4 regions of the Exiguobacterium sp. s36 genome follow, and region 2 is predicted to be linked to each of the others. Evidence: riboswitches for the same ligand, from Rfam matches in the RefSeq annotation. Region 2 holds a riboswitch; each other region holds the start of a gene.
What was found. Region 2 has a riboswitch for thiamine pyrophosphate ahead of KNP95_RS13650 (Ykof family thiamine-binding protein). Riboswitches for the same ligand answer to the same signal wherever they lie in the genome.
Positions count from the first base shown of each region.

Region 1 (4,546 bases), on a different contig from region 2:
GAATCGCGAATATCAGGAATGGATCGGCGCCCCGAGCGAGAAGACGAAAATTATCGCCAACGGGATTGCCGACCGACAAATCCAGGCGACGGTCAATCGTCCGGAGCACGACCTCTTTCAAATCGGTGCCATCGTCCGCCTCGTTCCCATCAAAGACTTGAAGACGATGATTTATGCCGCCAAGATTTTGCAGGAGCGGCATCGTCTGTTCAAACTGACAATCATGGGTCCACTCGACGAGGATGAAGAATATGCGGAAGAGTGCCGTCTGCTCATCGAACAGAGCGGATTGAGCGATTATGTCGAACTGGCCGGGAAAGTGGACGTCCAAACGTATTTGCCGACCTTTGATCTACTGCTCCTGACGAGCATCTCGGAAGGGCAGCCGCTCGCGATTCTCGAAGGCATGGCCGCCGGGATTCCGTGGGTCGCCACCGATGTCGGCGCCTGTTCCGAGCTTTTATACGGACGAGCGGATGACCCGTTTGGTCCGGCCGGTTTCATCGTGCCACCGGTTCATCCGGAAGCGGTCGCCGACAAAGTCGAATGGATGATGGATTACCCGCAGGAACGAATACGGTTCGGCAAGAACGGACGGGAGCGGGTCCGCCAATATTATCGTCTCCAACAAGTCGTGGACCGCTATAAGGCTATCTATGAAGCGAGGAGGGAACAGTATGGCGGGCATCGGGTTTAAGTTACAGAAGTTGTTCCAAGAAGACTACTATTCGTCCCGGCTAAAGGCGTACACGTTCTCCGGCCTCGTCACATCCGGACCGTGGTTGATTGTCATCTTGGTCGTCGGTACGATTCAATGGTTGGCGTTCCAAATGCCGACGTTGTCGCTCGCCGAACGGACGCTCTTCATGATCTCGGTCTCGTACGCGTTCATCTTCTCGCAAATCTTGTTCAGTTTTCAACAGCTCGTCGTCACCCGATACGTGGCGGACTTGTTTTATGAGAAGAAGGCACATGAGATTTTCCCGGTGTTCACCGGGATGCTCAAAGTGACGATTCTCGCGGCAGGCTTGCTGTATAGTATCTTTTGGCTATTGTCGCCGCTCGATTTTCTGTACAAACTGACGTTGTTCGTTTTATTCATGACGATTAACGTCATCTGGGTCATGTTCTTGTTTTTAAGTGCCGCCAAGTATTATCAAGCGGTGGCCTATAGCTTCCTGCTCGGCGGACTTATCTCGGTCGGGAGCGTCTATGCGATTAGCCGTCTCATGGTCGACCCGTCGAGTCTCGAGCTGTTGCTCGGTTTCACGGTCGGGATGATTGTGACGTTGTTCGGGTTATTCTTCGCGATGCTCCGGACGTTCCCACTCCGTTACGCGGTGAAAGAGTTCTCGTACTTCAAGTACTTCGACCGCTATCCGGACTTGTTCGCCATCGGCGTGTTGTACGTGCTCGGGATTTGGGTCACGAATTTCATCATCTGGTTCGGTGAAGGACGTGTCATCATCGCGGACTCGTTCCTGTTCAACCCGTATTATGATACGGCCATCTTCTGGTCGTACTTGACGATTATCCCGACGCAGCTCTTGTTCGTCGTTGCCGTCGAGACCCGGTTTTATGAGCGCTACCGTACGTTTTATGGATTGATCAACTACGGCGGGGCACTCCATCAAATCGAGAAGGCGAAACAGACGATGACGTCCGTATTGAAAAATGAGTTGATTCGACTCGCGCGGAGCCAAGGCGTCGTGACGCTGTTCGCCATCCTGATGGCGGGCGCGTTCGTCAGTTGGATTGGCGTCCCGGATGAGATTGGTCAAATCTTTCGGATGACGACGCTCGCGGCGTTCGCGAATGCGATGATTCTCATCTTGACGCTGTTGTTGCTCTATTTCGAGGACCGGCGCGGGGCGTTGTTCGTCAACATCTCGTTCTTCACGTTGAACGCGTTGTTCACGTTACTGCTCTTGCCGCGCGGCATCGATTGGTACGGTGTCGGCTTTGCCGTCAGCACGACGATCACGTTCTTCTTGGCCGGCCTGCGTTTGATTTATTATATGGGCAAAGTTGATTATTACGTGTTCGCCGCCTCGAACCGGCGCAAGCTCGGCACCGAGCGGTTCTCGCAAATGGGGACGTTGTTGAACCGGCGATTCTCACGATAAAGGGTTTTCAGTACGGAGAAAGACTGATATGATGTGGTCGTAGATGACCGAATTTCATAATGTTTACCACTAGGGGAGTCGCGTGACGCGGCTGAGATGGACGAGGTCCAGACCCTTTGAACCTGATCTAGTTCACGCTAGCGTAGGGAAGTGGGCGAACCGATTGTTTTCGTACACTTTGTGTAAATCCGACGCCGCTTCCGTTATGGAAGGCGGCGTCTTTTTTGATTACAAAGGAGGAGAAAACATGACATTCACTGCACATTTACGACAAGAGGCCGATGCCTTGTTTCAAGCCAGCTTTGACCATCCGTTCGTCCGCGAGCTCGGAACGGGTGAACTCGACGAGGCGAAGTTTCGGCATTACGTCATGCAAGACTCGTATTATTTGAATCAGTTCTCGAAAGTACAGGCGAAAGGCGCGACCCTCGCCCCGAACATGGAAGTAGCGAGCCGCTTTTTGACGCACGCGCTCCATACCATCGAAGCAGAGCATGCGCTGCATCGTGAGTTTTTCACCTTGCTCAACGTGACGGAGGCGGAGTGGGCGACGTTTGAGCCGGCCCCAACGGCTTACGCCTATGCGCTCCATATGCAACATGCCGGTCCAACGCTCGGTGACGTGCTCGCAGCAATTTTGCCGTGCTATTGGGTTTATTACGAGATTGGCGAACGCATGAAAGACACGACACCCGACCACCCGATTTATGCGACGTGGATTGCGACGTACGGGTCGGAATGGTTCCGCGACCTCGTCGAGGAACAGATTGAACGGCTCGACGTGCTCGCTGGGCAGGCGACGGCGGAAGAACGGGTCCGGTATCAACAGCTGTTCTTGAAGAGTTGTTATTACGAGCATGCGTTTTGGGAGATGGCGTGGACGCTCGAGTCGTGGGATTTACCGGCGGGGGTGACACGATGAAGCGCGACTTATGGGACAAAGTCAGAGCCGAACGGCCACTCATCCACAACATCACGAACATCGTCGTCGCCAACTTTTCAGCGAACGGGTTGCTCGCCATCGGGGCGGCCCCGGTCATGGCGTCCGCGGTCGAAGAAGTGGCCGAGATGGCGTCTTTAAGCGATGCGCTCGTGCTCAATATCGGTACACTCGATGCAATGACGGAACGTACGATGATTCGAGCCGGACAGGCGGCGAATCAAGCAGGTAGTCCGATTGTCTTCGATCCGGTTGGTGTCGGGGCGACCTCATTTCGGCGCGACGTCGCCAAGGCGATTCTGCAATCTGTCCGTGCGACGGTCATCCGTGGGAATGCCGGAGAAATCGCGACATTGATTGGCCTCGACGCGGCGGCGCGCGGCGTGGACGCTGGGGACACGCGGGTTGATTTGAATCACATCGCGTGTGAAGCGGCTAAGCGCTACACCTGTGTCGTTGCCGTGACCGGAGAGACGGATGTCGTCAGCGACGGGGACGTGACGATAGAAATTAAAGGCGGCACTGGCGCGATGGCCCGGACGACAGGGACCGGTTGTTTACTCAGTGCGGTCGTCGGTGCGTTCCTTGCGGTCGAACGGGATGCGGTAACGGCCACGGCGACAGCGCTCGCCGGTTATGCCCGGTGCGGGGAACTCGCTACCGCTTTGGCCGACGGGCCGGGTGACTTCCCCGTTCACTTCTTGAATGAGCTGGGCAAGATGACGGCGGTCGAGTTGCCGAGTGACCGCATCGAGGTGGTGTCATGATACGGCAGCAAGTGTTGACGATTGCCGGTTCGGATTCGGGCGGTGGCGCTGGCATTCAAGCTGATTTGAAGACGTTTCAAGAGCTCGGTGTGTTCGGGACGAGTGTTTTGACGGCTGTCACGGCCCAAAACACGCGTGGGGTGCATGGGGTCGAGGCGGTGTCACCAGAACTCGTGACGCAACAACTCGATGCAATCGGTTCAGACTTTATGATTGCGGCGTGCAAGACCGGGATGTTGTTCGATGCGGCGCGCATCGAGGTGGTCGCTGACGGGGTGCGGCGTCACACATTCAATCGGCTCGTCGTTGACCCGGTCATGATTGCGAAAGGCGGGGCCTCGCTGCTTCAGGATTCGGCGGTCCAGGCGCTCAAGACATCCCTCTTGCCGCTCGCGACCGTCGTCACGCCGAACGTGCCGGAAGCGGAAGTGTTGACGGGCATGACGATTCGGACGTTTGAAGACCGCATCGAAGCAGCAGAACGGATGTTAGCGTACGGTGTCCGTGCCGTTATTTTAAAAGGGGGACATCTCGATGGCGCAACTGCGGACGATTTGGTCATGACGGCGTCAGAGGCGTTCCTCCTGTCGGCCCCGCGCATCCAGACGAGTGACACGCATGGCACCGGTTGTACGTTCTCGGCAGCGCTCACGGCGGAACTGGCCAAAGGCCATTCTATCCTCGAGGCGACGGTGACCGCCAAGCGATTCATT
Region 1 covers NZ_JACSLW010000006.1:67,484-72,029, forward strand. The annotation lists gene pelF (GT4 family glycosyltransferase PelF) at 1-697, shown strand, start outside; gene pelG (exopolysaccharide Pel transporter PelG) at 678-2,126, shown strand; TPP riboswitch at 2,188-2,292, shown strand; gene tenA (thiaminase II) at 2,374-3,048, shown strand; gene thiM (hydroxyethylthiazole kinase) at 3,045-3,833, shown strand; gene thiD (bifunctional hydroxymethylpyrimidine kinase/phosphomethylpyrimidine kinase) at 3,833-4,546, shown strand, end outside.
Region 1: linked by a shared signal. The riboswitch ahead of tenA (thiaminase II) and the one ahead of KNP95_RS13650 (Ykof family thiamine-binding protein) in region 2 are both predicted to bind thiamine pyrophosphate.

Region 2 (4,546 bases):
CAGTATTTTTCGTCCGAGCGGTTGCTATTTTGGGAAATGTTGAATAGAGAGTGCCCCCTCAGGGAATAGTCACTTGAAATCAATGTAGAGAGTGGAGGCAATTCAATGGAGACAGTAAACGCTGCGTTATGGATTCGAGTTCGAAATACGCTTGGGGAAGGCCCGTGTTGGGATGCGGAACTGAAACGCTTCTATTGGGTCGATATCGAGGGACATACACTTTGGTGGTACGATGAGAAAGAAGATGAACTGTCGTCGTTCGATATGGGACAACAGATCGGGTTCGCGGTCCCGAAAGTGACGGACGGCGTCGTCGTCGGCTTGAAAGACGGGATTTATGAGTGGGACGAGACGTCAAAAGAGCTCGATAAAATCGTCGAACTCGACGACCCAGAAGGAAAGCTACGCTTCAATGACGGGAAAGCCGACCCGTACGGCCGCATCTTCGCCGGCACGCTCCATCTTGAAGACGAGGCGGAACAAGCGACGCTATACCGGTTGAATCGCGACGGCAAGACCGAGGTCATGTTGAGCGAATTGACATTATCGAACGGACTGACATGGTCACCTGACCATTCGACGTTCTATCATATCGATACACCGACCGAGACGGTCCGTAAGTACGCCTTTGACTTGAAGACGGGAACGCTCGGCGAAGGAGAGGCAATCATCGATTTTTCAGTCGAGGACGGATTCCCGGACGGCATGACGTCCGACGAGGAAGGGTTTTTATGGATTGCGCACTTTGCTGGCGGCCGCGTCTCGCGCTGGGACCCGAAGACGGGTGAAAAAGTGCTCGAGGTGCTCGTGCCGGCCCCGAACGTCACGTCGTGCTGTTTTGTCGGCGACGATTTGAACCAACTCGCCATCACGACGGCTCGTGAGGGGATGGATGACGAGGCGCTCGAAGCCCATCCGGACGCAGGGTCGGTCTTCAAAATCGAGACAGACGTGAAAGGAATGCCGCTCTATCGGTTTGGACGATAAGGAGGTAAGGAGATGGTGAAGCGATTGCTCGTTCGTGCAGGCATCGGTTTGGCACTCGCGGCCGTGGCCAGGGTCGGAATCCAAAAACTACTGGATGCGAAACGGGAAGACAACCACACGTATTTGAATCCGCGCTGGGATGAGGCCCCGAGTGTCGATGCCGATAAGGATGAGGATGAGGTCGGTTTGACACAGCTCGATTCGATATATCGGGCCGAATGGCAGGCGAACGCGTACCCCCGCTCCGAGGCGGAACGCAAGGCGTTAGAAGAATAGGGGAAGTAAGCACGTCCGGAAACGGGCGTGTTTTTTTCTTGACAAGAAAGACGCGACCCGTCATCATCTAAAAAGTAATGATTACGATTTAGGAGTGGGGATATATGAAACGAATTCCAATCACGGTGCTGTCCGGTTATTTAGGGAGCGGCAAGACGACGTTGATGAATCATCTGTTGAACAATCGGTCAGGCAAGAAATATGCGGTCATCGTCAACGACATGAGCGAGTTGAATATCGACGAACGATTGATCGAGCAGAATGGCTTCTCGCGGACGGACGAAAAATTGGTCGAGCTATCGAACGGCTGCATCTGTTGCACGCTGCGTGAAGATCTGCTCGAAGCGGTGCAGGAGATCACGAACGACCGTGAGCTCGACGGGATCATCATCGAGTCATCCGGCATCTCAGAACCGATTCCGGTCGCCCAAACGTTTACATACGCAGATGACGCCCTCGGTATCGATTTGACGAGCCGCGTCTATATCGATGCGATGGTGACCGTCGTCGATGCGTATCGGTTTTTGAAAGACTTCAACTCGGGCGAGTCGCTCCATGAGCGCAAGCAGGCCATCGATGAGACGGACGTCCGCGAAGTCGTCGACCTGCTCGTCGACCAAATCGAGTTCGCGGACATCATCGTCTTGAACAAGGCGGACCGCGTGACCGAGACGGAACTCGACGAGATGGCCGGGCTGTTAAAGGCGCTCAACCCAACCGCCAAACTGTTGACGTCGGTCCACGCGAACGTGGAACTGACCGAGCTGTTGGACGTCAATCTGTTCGATTTCGAGCAGGCGATGCACGCCGCCGGCTGGATTCAAGAACTAGAGGCCGAGACACACACACCAGAGACGGAGGAATACGGAATCAGCTCGTTCGTCTATCGCCGCCGTCGTCCGTTTCATCCGGAGCGGCTCCACGCCTGGATTGAGGCGTTCCCGGATCAAGTCGTTCGTGCCAAAGGTTTCTTATGGATCGCCTCCCGGAACGACATCGCTTGCCTATTCTCGCAAGCGGGGTACGCATCGACGCTCGAACACGCGGGACGTTGGCTCGCGACGTTGCCGGAGGAGGAACGCCATCTCATGTTCGCGGCAGAACCTGAGCTCGCCGCCGACTTCGTCGAGCCGTACGGGGACCGTCAGACGGAGCTCGTCTTGATCGGGCAGCAGATGGAGCGTTCGGTCATCGAGGCCGGACTCGACGCGTGTCTATTGACGGATGAGGAGATGGCGCTCGATTGGACGACATTGCAGGACACGCTTCCGGGGAACGGTATCGTGACTTTCACATAAACCGTTTACAAATTCGGAGCGGTCGTCTATACTTCTCGTTGCATAGATAACCGCATACATTGGACTACACTAGGGGTGCTTCGGCTGAGATGTGAGCATGGCTCCAATCCCTTATGACTCGATCCGGGTAATACCGGCGTGAGGAAGTGTGGCACTTTTTCTAATGGATTTTTACATTGAACGAGTGGCCGCATTCTCATGGATGCGGCTTTTTTGTGTACATACAATAAGGGGGAATAGAACATGAACAACCAATGTGGTACGAGTCCGATTGTCGGATTCCGCTTTACGCTGAGCCCAATGACATCTGATTTTGTGAGTATCATCAAAGGGGCATTGAAAGAGACGAACTTGCAAAACGTTTGGCGGCATACCGATGACGTCTCGACTGTCATCCGGGGACGCAGTGAGCATGTGTTCGACGTGGCCAAAGCCGTCTTGTCACATGCAACGAAGACCGGGGAACATGTGTCGATGAGCGGGACGTTCTCGGTCGGGTGCCCAGGCGACACGGCAGGAGACAATCTGCTCGACGTGACGACTGATCCTGTGAACGGTACGGTATCGACCCAGTACGTCTCTTCCCAGTTCGCCCTCTATCCGCTCGGGGACGCGAAGTATATGGACATCATCTACGAAGAAATTGCGTTTGCGAAAGAGCGTGGCGTCTTCAATGACTCGATGCATTACGCCTCGGGCATTCACGGCGACATCGAACCGGTGTTTTCATTTTACGAGGCGACGTTCGACCGGGTCCGTGCGAAGACGAGCCACGTCGTCATGACGGTGACGTTCAGCGTGAACAGCCCGTCACACGAGGGACGTAACGATGCTTAAGTCGTGGAAGTTAAAAGAAATCGTCTTGTTGGCCATTTTATCGGTCGTGTTCGCTGTCGTCTATTTGGCGTTCGTACATGTCGGGAATCTATGGGCTGGCTTGATTGGACCGATCGCGTACGAATGGATTTTTGGGATTTGGTTCATCGTCTCGATTATTGCGGCTTATATCATCCGCCGACCTGGCGCCGCATTCTTGTCCGAAGTGCTTGCGGCGACGATTGAGATGATGATTGGTAACGCGATTGGACCTCGTATTATTTTAGTCGGGATCATTCAAGGACTTGGTGCTGAAGCGGCGTTTGCGGTCACGAGCTACAAGCGATATGACCTTTGGGTGCTCATGCTGGCCGGATTTGGTGCAGCTGCGACTAGTTTTGCGTATACGTACGTCATGGGTGGACTTGCTGCCCTCAGTCCGACATACGTGGCGACGATGTTCGCGTTACGAGCGACGAGCGGGATGATCATTGCCGGTCTGGGAGGTAAGATTTTAAGCGACTTGTTGCTTCGGACGGGTGCGCTCGAAGGGTATGCCATCGCGCGTCAGGGACGTGTGCATGGTTGATGCAGAACAGCTGTCATTCCGCTATCCGGAAAAACAGAGCAAAGTATTGACGGACATCACGCTTCAATTAACGGCTGGGAGGACTCTCATTACAGGGGCGAGCGGGTCGGGGAAATCGACATTGTTCTCTTTGTTGAATCGTCTGTATCCAGAGAACTGCGATGGAATCGTGACGGGCAAACTATATTTGTTTGACCGCTCTTATGATACGTATGCAGCTGGTGAGGTGAATCGTCGTGTCGGAACGGTGTTTCAAGATCCTGACAGTCAGTTCGTCATGCAGACGGTCGAGGAGGAATTGATTTTCACACTCGAAAATTTTGCCGTGGCGAGGGACGAGATGATGACGCGTGTGGCCAATATTTTAGCGGAATTGCAGTTGACCGATTATCGTGACCGAGTCATTCATGACCTTTCAGGTGGAGAAAAGCAACAAATCGCTGTCGCCTGCGCCTTGATCGGGAAGCCAGAATGGCTACTGCTCGATGAGCCGCTCGCGCACCTTGATCCCGAGACATCAACCCGTTTCGTTCAGTGGCTCGACAACGTCGCACAGACGGTAAACGTTGTCATCATCGAA
Region 2 covers NZ_JACSLW010000008.1:5,889-10,434, forward strand. The annotation lists gene KNP95_RS13635 (SMP-30/gluconolactonase/LRE family protein) at 106-987, shown strand; gene KNP95_RS13640 (hypothetical protein) at 1,000-1,263, shown strand; gene KNP95_RS13645 (GTP-binding protein) at 1,368-2,561, shown strand; TPP riboswitch at 2,623-2,723, shown strand; gene KNP95_RS13650 (Ykof family thiamine-binding protein) at 2,805-3,398, shown strand; gene KNP95_RS13655 (ECF transporter S component) at 3,391-3,966, shown strand; gene KNP95_RS13660 (ABC transporter ATP-binding protein) at 3,959-4,546, shown strand, end outside.

Region 3 (4,546 bases), on a different contig from region 2:
ACGATCGCGAACGGCGCTTTCGCCTTCGGAGCCGTCGGAGCAGCCGTTTGAACGCCGTGCTGGTTGGCGCCATGTTCTTCTTCTAAGATGGTCGAGTGCTGTTGACGCATGTTCTCGATTTTGACAGCGACGAGTTCCCCGTAACGCTGTCCTTTCGTGATGACGTCACCTGGCGTCTCGACGTGAACGTGAACTTTGAGCAACTCTTCGTCTGCGACGACGAGGAGCGAGTCACCGAGTTCAGACAATTCATTGCGGAACGCGTCCTCGTTGAACGGCACGTCCTTCAATTTCTCGTCTTGGAACCGGACCATGATTTCCGTGCAATAGCCGAATTCGATGTCTTCCGTCGACATGAATCCTTGCGCGGCGTGGGCATGATGTTCAGCTTCAATGAGCGCATCCATGACCGGTGCATGTGGTTTCTCAAGTTCTTTGCCTTCGAGGCTCGCGAGGAACCCTTCATAAATGACGAGCAAGCCTTGGCCGCCTGAATCGACGACGCCGACTTCTTTTAAGACCGGCAATAAGTCCGGTGTCCGTTCGAGTGAAGCTTTCGCTTCGACAATCACGAGTTCCATGAACTCGTTGAAGTCGCTCGTCGACTCTGAAGCACGGAGCGCTTCGTCGGCCGCTTCACGAGCAACCGTCAAAATCGTTCCTTCAACCGGTTTCATAACCGCCTTGTATGCCGTATCGACGCCACGTTTCAACGCTTCGGCGAAATCGACTGTCGACACTTCTGTCTTGCCTTCGATTGCTTTACCGAAACCACGGAACAACTGGCTCAAAATAACGCCCGAGTTCCCACGTGCCCCCATCAAGAGACCGCGTGCAAACTTCGATGAGACGTCAGCGATATTCGCCGAGTTGAGTGCGGCCACTTCTTTCGCACCCGATGTCATCGTCAAATTCATGTTCGTCCCCGTGTCGCCGTCCGGCACCGGGAAGACGTTAAGCGAATCTACATAATCCGCATTCTGGCTCAAGTTGGCTGCACCGTTCGCGACCATGTTCGCGAACACCAATCCATCTAAACGTTTTAAACCCACACCAAATCCTCCTTCGTTCTCGTCAGTCATTCGTCAGACGAACGCCTTGTACGAATATGTTTACCGACGAAACGTTTAATCCTAAAGTTTCACCGAGCGTGTATTTTACACGGCTTTGCACGTTGTATGCGACTTCCGACACTTTCGTCCCGTAGCTTACAATGATGTGCATGTCGATATGTACGTCTTCTCCATCTTGACGTACGACCACGCCTCGGGCGTAGTTTTCACGTTTCAATAGTTCTGCGATCCCGTCTTTCAATTGAGCTTGAGACGCCATTCCCACAACGCCGAAACATTCCATCGCCGCACCGCCTGCGAGTGTCGCGACCACGTCGTTCGTGATGTCAATATTGCCATATGTTGTCTTCATTTCAATTGCCATATGGAGTAGCCTCCTTTATTCGGAATGATTCCTTCACTACATTCTACAATAAGTACCTAGTTATTAAAAGAACCTGCTCCATAAACTCGGTCAATTGTAGCCGTAACCCTCATTCATTATTAAAATCCTTTCCAGTAATGTCAAGTTTTTTTCTTGTCATCCTATGATTTTCTAGTTGCATCGTGAAAAAACCCGTGCTAATATAAACGAGTGTCTATTAGGACGAACCCACATAAAAAAGGAGGGGAAACGCATGGCACGTAAATGCTACGTAACAGGTAAATCACCTAAATCAGGTAACAACCGTTCGCACGCACTCAACAAGACAAAACGCACTTGGGGTGTAAACGTACAAAAAGTTCGTATTCTCGTTGACGGTAAACCTAAACGAGTTTGGGTTTCAGCTCGCGCTCTTAAATCAGGTCTCGTTGAACGCGTATAATTTTTATACACGAACGAAATAAATCCCAGCGGCATTCGCCGATGGGATTTTTTTGTGTTCATTTTTTGACATACAGCACGAGCACCATGCCTTCGTGCACGATCAAATCCGCCGCTTCATCGTCCCATTCGTTCGAGATGGTGAGCGCCTCATGGCTGACGACATCGTGACGGTCGAGCGGATATTTGACGCCGCGGATGGTCACGTTCGCCTGCTTCCATGGGATGAGCGACAAATAGTGACCGTCTTGACGCGGGAGTTCATAGCGTCCCGACCCGACGAGTCGTACCGTCTGCCCTGCCGTGACGAGACGCATCTCCGGATACGCCTCGAGCAGACCGATATTGCTGAGCGTCATATCGAGCCGGCCGCCGAGCGCACCGTAGACAATCATCTCCGTCGCGCCATGCCCCCGTGCCGCCTCGAGAGCGATCTCGAGGTCGGTCACATCTTTCTCAGATGGATAGCGGACGGCGTCGATCGGCACTTCGCCCGTGAAGGAGTCGAAATCGCCGACGACGAGATCTGGGTTCAGCCCGTGGTTCAACAGTGTCTCGTACCCCCCATCGACGCCGATGATGTAATCGACGTCACGCGGGAGTCCCGAGATTGGTTCCGGGCTGGCCGCCACAATCAACACCCGCATTAGCGGACGTCCCGGGTCGCGAGCGTCGCGAAGCGCGGCGCCGAGACGAACAAGAGGACGAGGACGACGGCCGACACGAGGAAGGACGGGAGCATGTACGTCATGTTATAGGCGAACGAGTAGGCGACGACCGGACCTTCCGCGTATTCGGCGAAGAAGACGATCCCCGACAAGACGTGGGCGCCGTAACGAAGCAGTGAACCGAGGAGCGCGCCGAGCACCAAATAAACGACGAGCGTCTTTTTCGCCTCATCCTTGGCGGCTCGTTTCACTTGACCAGCAAACAGTCCCGCCATCCCGACGACACCGTAAGCGAACGTGTAGTCGAGCAGGAACTGGACCGGCGTGAAGATGTAGGCCCCGAACAGCAGTTGCAGCGTTCCGACAAGTGCACCGGTCGCAAGTCCGCCTTTCAAACCGTGACGATACGCCATGACGAAAATCGGCAACATCGCCAAGCTGATCGACCCGCCTTGCGGCATCCGGAACGGGATGAGCAAATCAAAAATCAAACCGAGTGCGGCGAACAATGAGATTTCAATGAGCGCCTGTAATTTTAAACGTTGTTTCATCTATTTCCCTCCTTAAAATATGAGCGAACGACAAAAAGCAGCATGACGTAAACGCCATGCTGCTATCGAGTAGCAACGTGCATTTTCGCCACATCCCTACGTCCGTGTGAACGGAACAGGTTCAAAGGGTTAGCGTATGCCTCTCAGCCACAGAATGTGACACCCCTTGCGACAATATTTGTTGTTCTATGGACGATTATACACGAGATGCGTTGCGAATGCTATCGATTGCGTCTTTATAGCTCGGCTCGTTATAGATGGCCGAGCCGGCCACGAGCACGTCAGCACCGGCATCGATACATAATTTCGCAGTCTCCGCGTTGACGCCGCCGTCAATCTCGATTTCAAAGTCGAGACGGCGCGCTTGGCGCATCTCGTTCAACGCCGCGATTTTCGGCACGACCGATTCGATGAACTTCTGACCCCCAAAGCCAGGGTTCACCGTCATGAGAAGTACCATGTCGACGTCACCGAGCACGTGTTCAATCAATGACAGCGGCGTATGCGGGTTGAGAACGACGCCACACTTGGCTCCGGCCGCCTTAATTTGTTGAAGCACGCGATGCAAATGGTTCGTCGCTTCGACGTGGACGGTGACGATGTCCGCTCCCGCCTTGATGAAGTCTTCGACGAAGCGCTCCGGTTGGTCGATCATCAAGTGGACGTCTAACACCATGTCCGACTTCTTCCGTAAGCTCGCGAGCACCGGGAGACCGATCGAGATGTTCGGGACGAATTGACCGTCCATGACGTCAAAATGGATATAATCCGCGCCGGCCTCTTGGACCGCCTTCACTTCTGCCTCTAGGTTGGCGAAGTCCGCCGCTAAAATCGAGGGTGCAATTTTAATCATGTCAGTACCTCCGTTGTCTATCGTTTAACTCTGCCATAAACGTAACATAATTCTCATAACGGGTGGAAGCGATTTCTCCCGCCTCGACGGCCGCTTTGACGGCACAACCCGGTTCGTTCAAATGGGCACAGCCTCGGAACTTACAGTCGTCGTGCCGCTCGACGAACTCAGGGAAGCACCAGCGCATCTCCTCGACTTCGAGTTCTTCTGGGAACTCGAGGCTTGAGAAACCAGGCGTGTCAGCGACGAGCCCGTCAGCGAGCGTGATGAGCGTGACGTGACGCGTCGTGTGCTTGCCTCGGCCGAGCGACTTCGAGATTTTCCCGGTCGCGAGTTCTAGTTCCGGCGCGACCGCGTTCAAGAGCGAACTCTTGCCGACTCCGGTCTGTCCGGCAAACACGCTCGTCTTCTCTTTAAACGACCCACGAATTTGTTCAATCCCCGACCCGGTCTCCGTCGACGTCTCGATGACCTCATAGCCGATTGACCGATATAAGGCCGCTGCCGCTTGAATCGTTTCGAGTTCCGACTCCGTCAACAAGTCCATTTTCGTTAAGACAATAATCGGATGGACTTGCTTCGATTCGATTAAGACG
Region 3 covers NZ_JACSLW010000002.1:306,528-311,073, forward strand. The annotation lists gene KNP95_RS07055 (DAK2 domain-containing protein) at 1-1,052, opposite strand, end outside; gene KNP95_RS07060 (Asp23/Gls24 family envelope stress response protein) at 1,075-1,437, opposite strand; gene rpmB (50S ribosomal protein L28) at 1,691-1,879, shown strand; gene KNP95_RS07070 (thiamine diphosphokinase) at 1,938-2,525, opposite strand; gene thiT (energy-coupled thiamine transporter ThiT) at 2,525-3,097, opposite strand; TPP riboswitch at 3,174-3,274, opposite strand; gene rpe (ribulose-phosphate 3-epimerase) at 3,294-3,950, opposite strand; gene rsgA (ribosome small subunit-dependent GTPase A) at 3,952-4,546, opposite strand, start outside.
Region 3: linked by a shared signal. The riboswitch ahead of thiT (energy-coupled thiamine transporter ThiT) and the one ahead of KNP95_RS13650 (Ykof family thiamine-binding protein) in region 2 are both predicted to bind thiamine pyrophosphate.

Region 4 (4,546 bases), on a different contig from region 2:
GCGCCGCTATTTTGGCAAGAAGCGTCGTTCCTTCAATTCGTCGAAGAGATTGAGAAACGAAAATACGGAACGAGTGCCCCGCCGACGGACGTCGTCTTGACACAAGACGAGTTCCAGGCGCTCTATAACCGCCACGCCTATACGTCCGCGCTCATCGTCGAGCTCGACGAATGGGGCGTACAAGTGGCGCGCGACCCGCTCGAAGATGTCATCATCGCTGGGAACGGGGTCAAGGAAGTGAAGGCCGATTTAATCGTCTTTGAAGTCGAGGGCGGTTACGCCATCGTCTACGACCAAGACGGTGAGATCTTCAAAGGGCCGGAGTCGATTGCCCCGCTGTTTTGGAACGAGACGGATTACGAAACCTTACTTCAGAAGCATGAATGACTTATCGGACGCGTCGTTTCAAGTCCCGGTACTCGAGTAACAAGTTGAGCCATTGCGCCGGCTTATCGCTCGACGCTGCCGCATTGTGCCGATATTTTGTCACGTACAGGTACCACGACAAGGCCCGGTAGACGCAACCGAGCTCTTCGGCAATCAACAGGTGACGCCAAAGCACGTCTTCGGGTGCAACGCCACTCCACGCCTTCAAGTAAACCGCGCGCATCGTTTGAATCTGTTCATACCAGACGACCTCGTCCTCTTCCGGCAATAAATCGTACAATGCGTTCCAAAACACGCGCACGCCGAAAAACGGATGCGTGACCGTCGCGTCGCCCCAGTCGAGGATACACAAATCATTCGTCCGTTCCCGCCAGAAGATGTTGCCGCCGTGCAAATCACCGTGCTCGAGGCTCATCGGCATCCCGATTGCCAGCTCGTCACACATGGCAATCAATTCGTCTTGAAGCGCAAGTATGGCCTCGGCTTTGTATGGCTCAAGCCCAGCACAGAGCTCAGGCAAATACGTTTGGATTTCATCCTTCAACTTGGCCGGTCGCCGTTCCGGGAGGCCGTAAGACAAATAGGTCTCGATTTGGTCGATTTCCTGGCGCTGCAGTTGTGCGTATTGGCGCAACGCGGTTTCATATCGACTCACGTCCGGCCGTTCACGTAACGCCGCTCCGCCGATATCTCGCATGAGCAACCAGTTTCGGGCTGAATCGATGGCGATGACGTCAGGGACGACACCCGGATGCCGCTCGGCTAGAAACGCCGACAGATTGGCTTCACCGCGGCTGATGTCGGTCACCGCTTTGGCGAAGTAACGTTCCGCGTCGACCTGGCCAACAACCAAATACGTCAAATCGGTGTCTTTGACGACGTGCCATGTCGCACTCGGCACGTTTGCGTCAATCCATCGTTCGAACCGTTCACGAAACGCTCGGTCACGCCATGGAATTGCCTGACTCATCCTGTTCACCCTTTCTTTCATCATCTCCTAGGAGGAAACGATATGGACGTTGTGTATTACTCATACCCGGTCGATGCCATCTTGTATATGTATTTAGGGGCGACGGCCGTCGTCAGTGTCCTCATCGGGCTACTCGTCTGGCGTCTGTTCAAGCGCCGGGACATCGGCTTTTGGACAACGCTTGTCATCAGCTTCATCGGGCTGTCGTTCGCGCTCGTCTGGTTTCAAAACGCTTCCGTCGACGTGTTCATGGGGACACTCCCATGGTTAATCAATCTCGTCTTCTCCCTTTTGTTATACGGCCTGTTCGTCGGCACGATCTATGTCACGTTCCGACCAAGAAAGCTCGACCGCATCAAATGACGGTATGCTATACTTAACGTAATAAACGACCACTAGGGGAGCCTTCGGGCTGAGACGGCATGCGCCGGACCCTTCGAACCTGATCTGGCTCATACCAGCGTAGGGAAGTGGTGTGGGATTCGTCTGTCTTTCCACGCCACTTTTCCACTTGGAGAAGTGGCGTTTTCATTTCGAAAGGAGACTTATTCATGCGAATTCAACAACTCACTTGGATGGCGATGCTCGTCGCCATCGCCGTCATCGGTTCCCTGTTCATCTCGATTCCGACCGGTGTCGCCCGTGCTTATCCGATTCAACATATGGTGAACGTTATCGCCGCCGTCACCGTCGGACCGATCGGGGCCGTGCTCGTCGCGTTCGTGACCGGACTCGTCCGTGTCATGACCGGTACTGGATCGCTCCTCGCGTTCCCTGGTGGTATGATTGGCGCACTGCTCGCCGGTATCTTTTATATGAGGACGAACCGCGTAGCCTTCGCCGCATGTGGTGAAGTCATCGGGACTGGCCTCATCGCTTCGCTCGTCGCCGTCCCATACGCCAAGTTATTGATGGGGAGCGAGTTCGGGGCGCTGTTCTTCTTCCCAGCTTTCCTTGCCTCGAGTGTGACTGGGGCCGTGCTCGGCTGGATCGTCTTGGCTCGGGTCAAGCAATTGCGACCGCTCACGGCGAAGCGATAAATACTTCCCTCCCACCGATAGTAAATGGTAAAATCAGGATATCAGATATTAGGAGGTCATTTCTTGAATCGATTGACGCTATTATTGGCGGCCACCGCTTGCCTGTTCATGTCCGGTCTCTTGTACACGCTCGAACGCATCGCCACGTTCACCCGCTGGAATGCTCAGATTGCGACGGGCACGTTTTCCAGCGAGCCGATGTTCGTCGATGTGTTGCTTCAAAACGTGTTCATCTCGATTTTCGGAGTGGCCGCGATCGTTCTCTTTTTCAAAGCGGGCAGTGCTGTCCAAAATACATCGTCCACAAAAGCAGGGACGGCCGACTTATGACGGCTGTCCCTGTTTGACGTGATACACCCAAATCTCTTCCCCGTTTGCCTCATCAATCAAGCCGCTGTCGACAAATCCACCCTTCGCATAAAATCGTTTCGCCGGTTCGTTCGTCGGATGGAGACTGAGGATGAGGTCATCCACATCGAATCGCTCTTGAATCCACACGAGTGCCAACTGTAAAAAGCGTGACCCGATTCCTTTCCCTTGCTCTGTCACATCGATCATAAATCGATCGAGCCAGATGTAACGCTCCATCTTGTTCTCGGCCCCAATCATCATGAAGCCGACGGGATGCTCATCGCGACAAAGCGCATAGCACTGCCACGCATATTTGACATCGGTTTCCATCTCGCGAAGCGATTCGGTGTTTGTTTCGATAAAGCGAGCTTGGTCAGAAGCGACGGTCAAGGCGACAACAGCCTCCCGGTTCGTGTCATCGACAAGTTGAATCGTCAGCGTATCGGCAGCCATCGGCGCACCTCTTCCATGTCCAGTCCGCGCTTCGGCAAAATATAGGCGCTGACCGAGGAGTTGTATAGATACACATAATCGTCCTCCTCGACGACTTCCTTGATTCCTGCCCATGACACACGCGTCTCGCCGAACTCATTTAAATCGCGCAGACCAGTCTCCTCCAAATCCATCGTGTGGGGGCCAATCATGCCTTCGTTGCTGCGCTCGTCGATGAGACGCCGCGTCTGCTTCCGGACATGCCGTTCAAAGTATTTCGGATAATACAGGAACCAAAGAATACTCGCGACCCCGTATATGCCATATAGCCACCAGTCCGTCTCTTGGAGCCACGTCGCCAGCACGAAAGCAGCGCCTAAAAAGATAAGTGGTCCGATGATTCGCTGTAAGAGGATCATCCGCTTTCCTGTTTTCGAACGTTTAATATGGCTCAAGTTGAACCGGATATAGTCGTCTTCTGTCAATTCGTATTGGATTTTCATCATCATTCCCTCCTCGGTGTCCTATACGTCTCGTATGAAGAAAAGTTCCGTTCAGGACGTTGATTGGATAAACTAAAAGAAAGGAGTGACATCATGAAACAAATCCATCACATCTGTATTCAAACACCCGACTATGAGGCGTCCAAACAATTTTATGAGGCGCTCGGCTTCGAACTCGTTCAGGAGTCACCTGACTTTCATACGCGCGCGTACAACAGCTGGCTCAAACTTGGCGATTTCTATATCGAGCTTCAAACGGCAAAAGTCGACGAGACGTTGTCGCCTTATTCAAAGCACGTGGCCGGCCCGGTCCACTTCGCGCTTTATGTCGATGACCTCGAAACAGAAGTGCGGCGCCTCGAGGACCTCGGTGTAACGTTCCTACCAAAGCACGGTGGGAACATCTACTTCGTCGTTGATGGTCATTTGAGTAAATTAAAAGCCCCGGAAGGCACGATTATCGAGCTCCGGGACACGTTTGTCATCAAGTGAGGCGCTGCCTCGCTTTTTTTATTGCTAAAATCGCACACCCTCATGTTTTTCGCCGTCTTCGAACAGGTACATGACAGAGAACACACTTTGTCCGTAACGTTTGGAGGCCTTTCATGAAATATCTCGATTATTGGAGTTACTTATCGCTCTCCCTCGCCAAGCTGTTCCTATTCAGTCTGTTGACGGCGAGCGCGTTCGACCTGCGCTTTTTGTTCATCAATCTAGCGACCATCTTGATGATGACGAGTTGGGCGCTACTCATAAAACAACAGACGCGCCGCTGGATTTTGTTCGCGTCGCTGTTTCTGCACAGCACACTCCTCATCTCGGACGTCTGGTACTACCGCTATTTCGGTAACTTGCTGTCGGCC
Region 4 covers NZ_JACSLW010000006.1:23,081-27,626, reverse strand. The annotation lists gene KNP95_RS12365 (hypothetical protein) at 1-387, shown strand, start outside; gene KNP95_RS12360 (aminoglycoside phosphotransferase family protein) at 389-1,357, opposite strand; gene KNP95_RS12355 (hypothetical protein) at 1,400-1,720, shown strand; TPP riboswitch at 1,745-1,843, shown strand; gene thiW (energy coupling factor transporter S component ThiW) at 1,909-2,397, shown strand; gene KNP95_RS12345 (hypothetical protein) at 2,461-2,727, shown strand; gene KNP95_RS12340 (GNAT family N-acetyltransferase) at 2,722-3,201, opposite strand; gene KNP95_RS12335 (YcxB family protein) at 3,183-3,683, opposite strand; gene KNP95_RS12330 (VOC family protein) at 3,777-4,175, shown strand; gene KNP95_RS12325 (LTA synthase family protein) at 4,289-4,546, shown strand, end outside.
Region 4: linked by a shared signal. The riboswitch ahead of thiW (energy coupling factor transporter S component ThiW) and the one ahead of KNP95_RS13650 (Ykof family thiamine-binding protein) in region 2 are both predicted to bind thiamine pyrophosphate.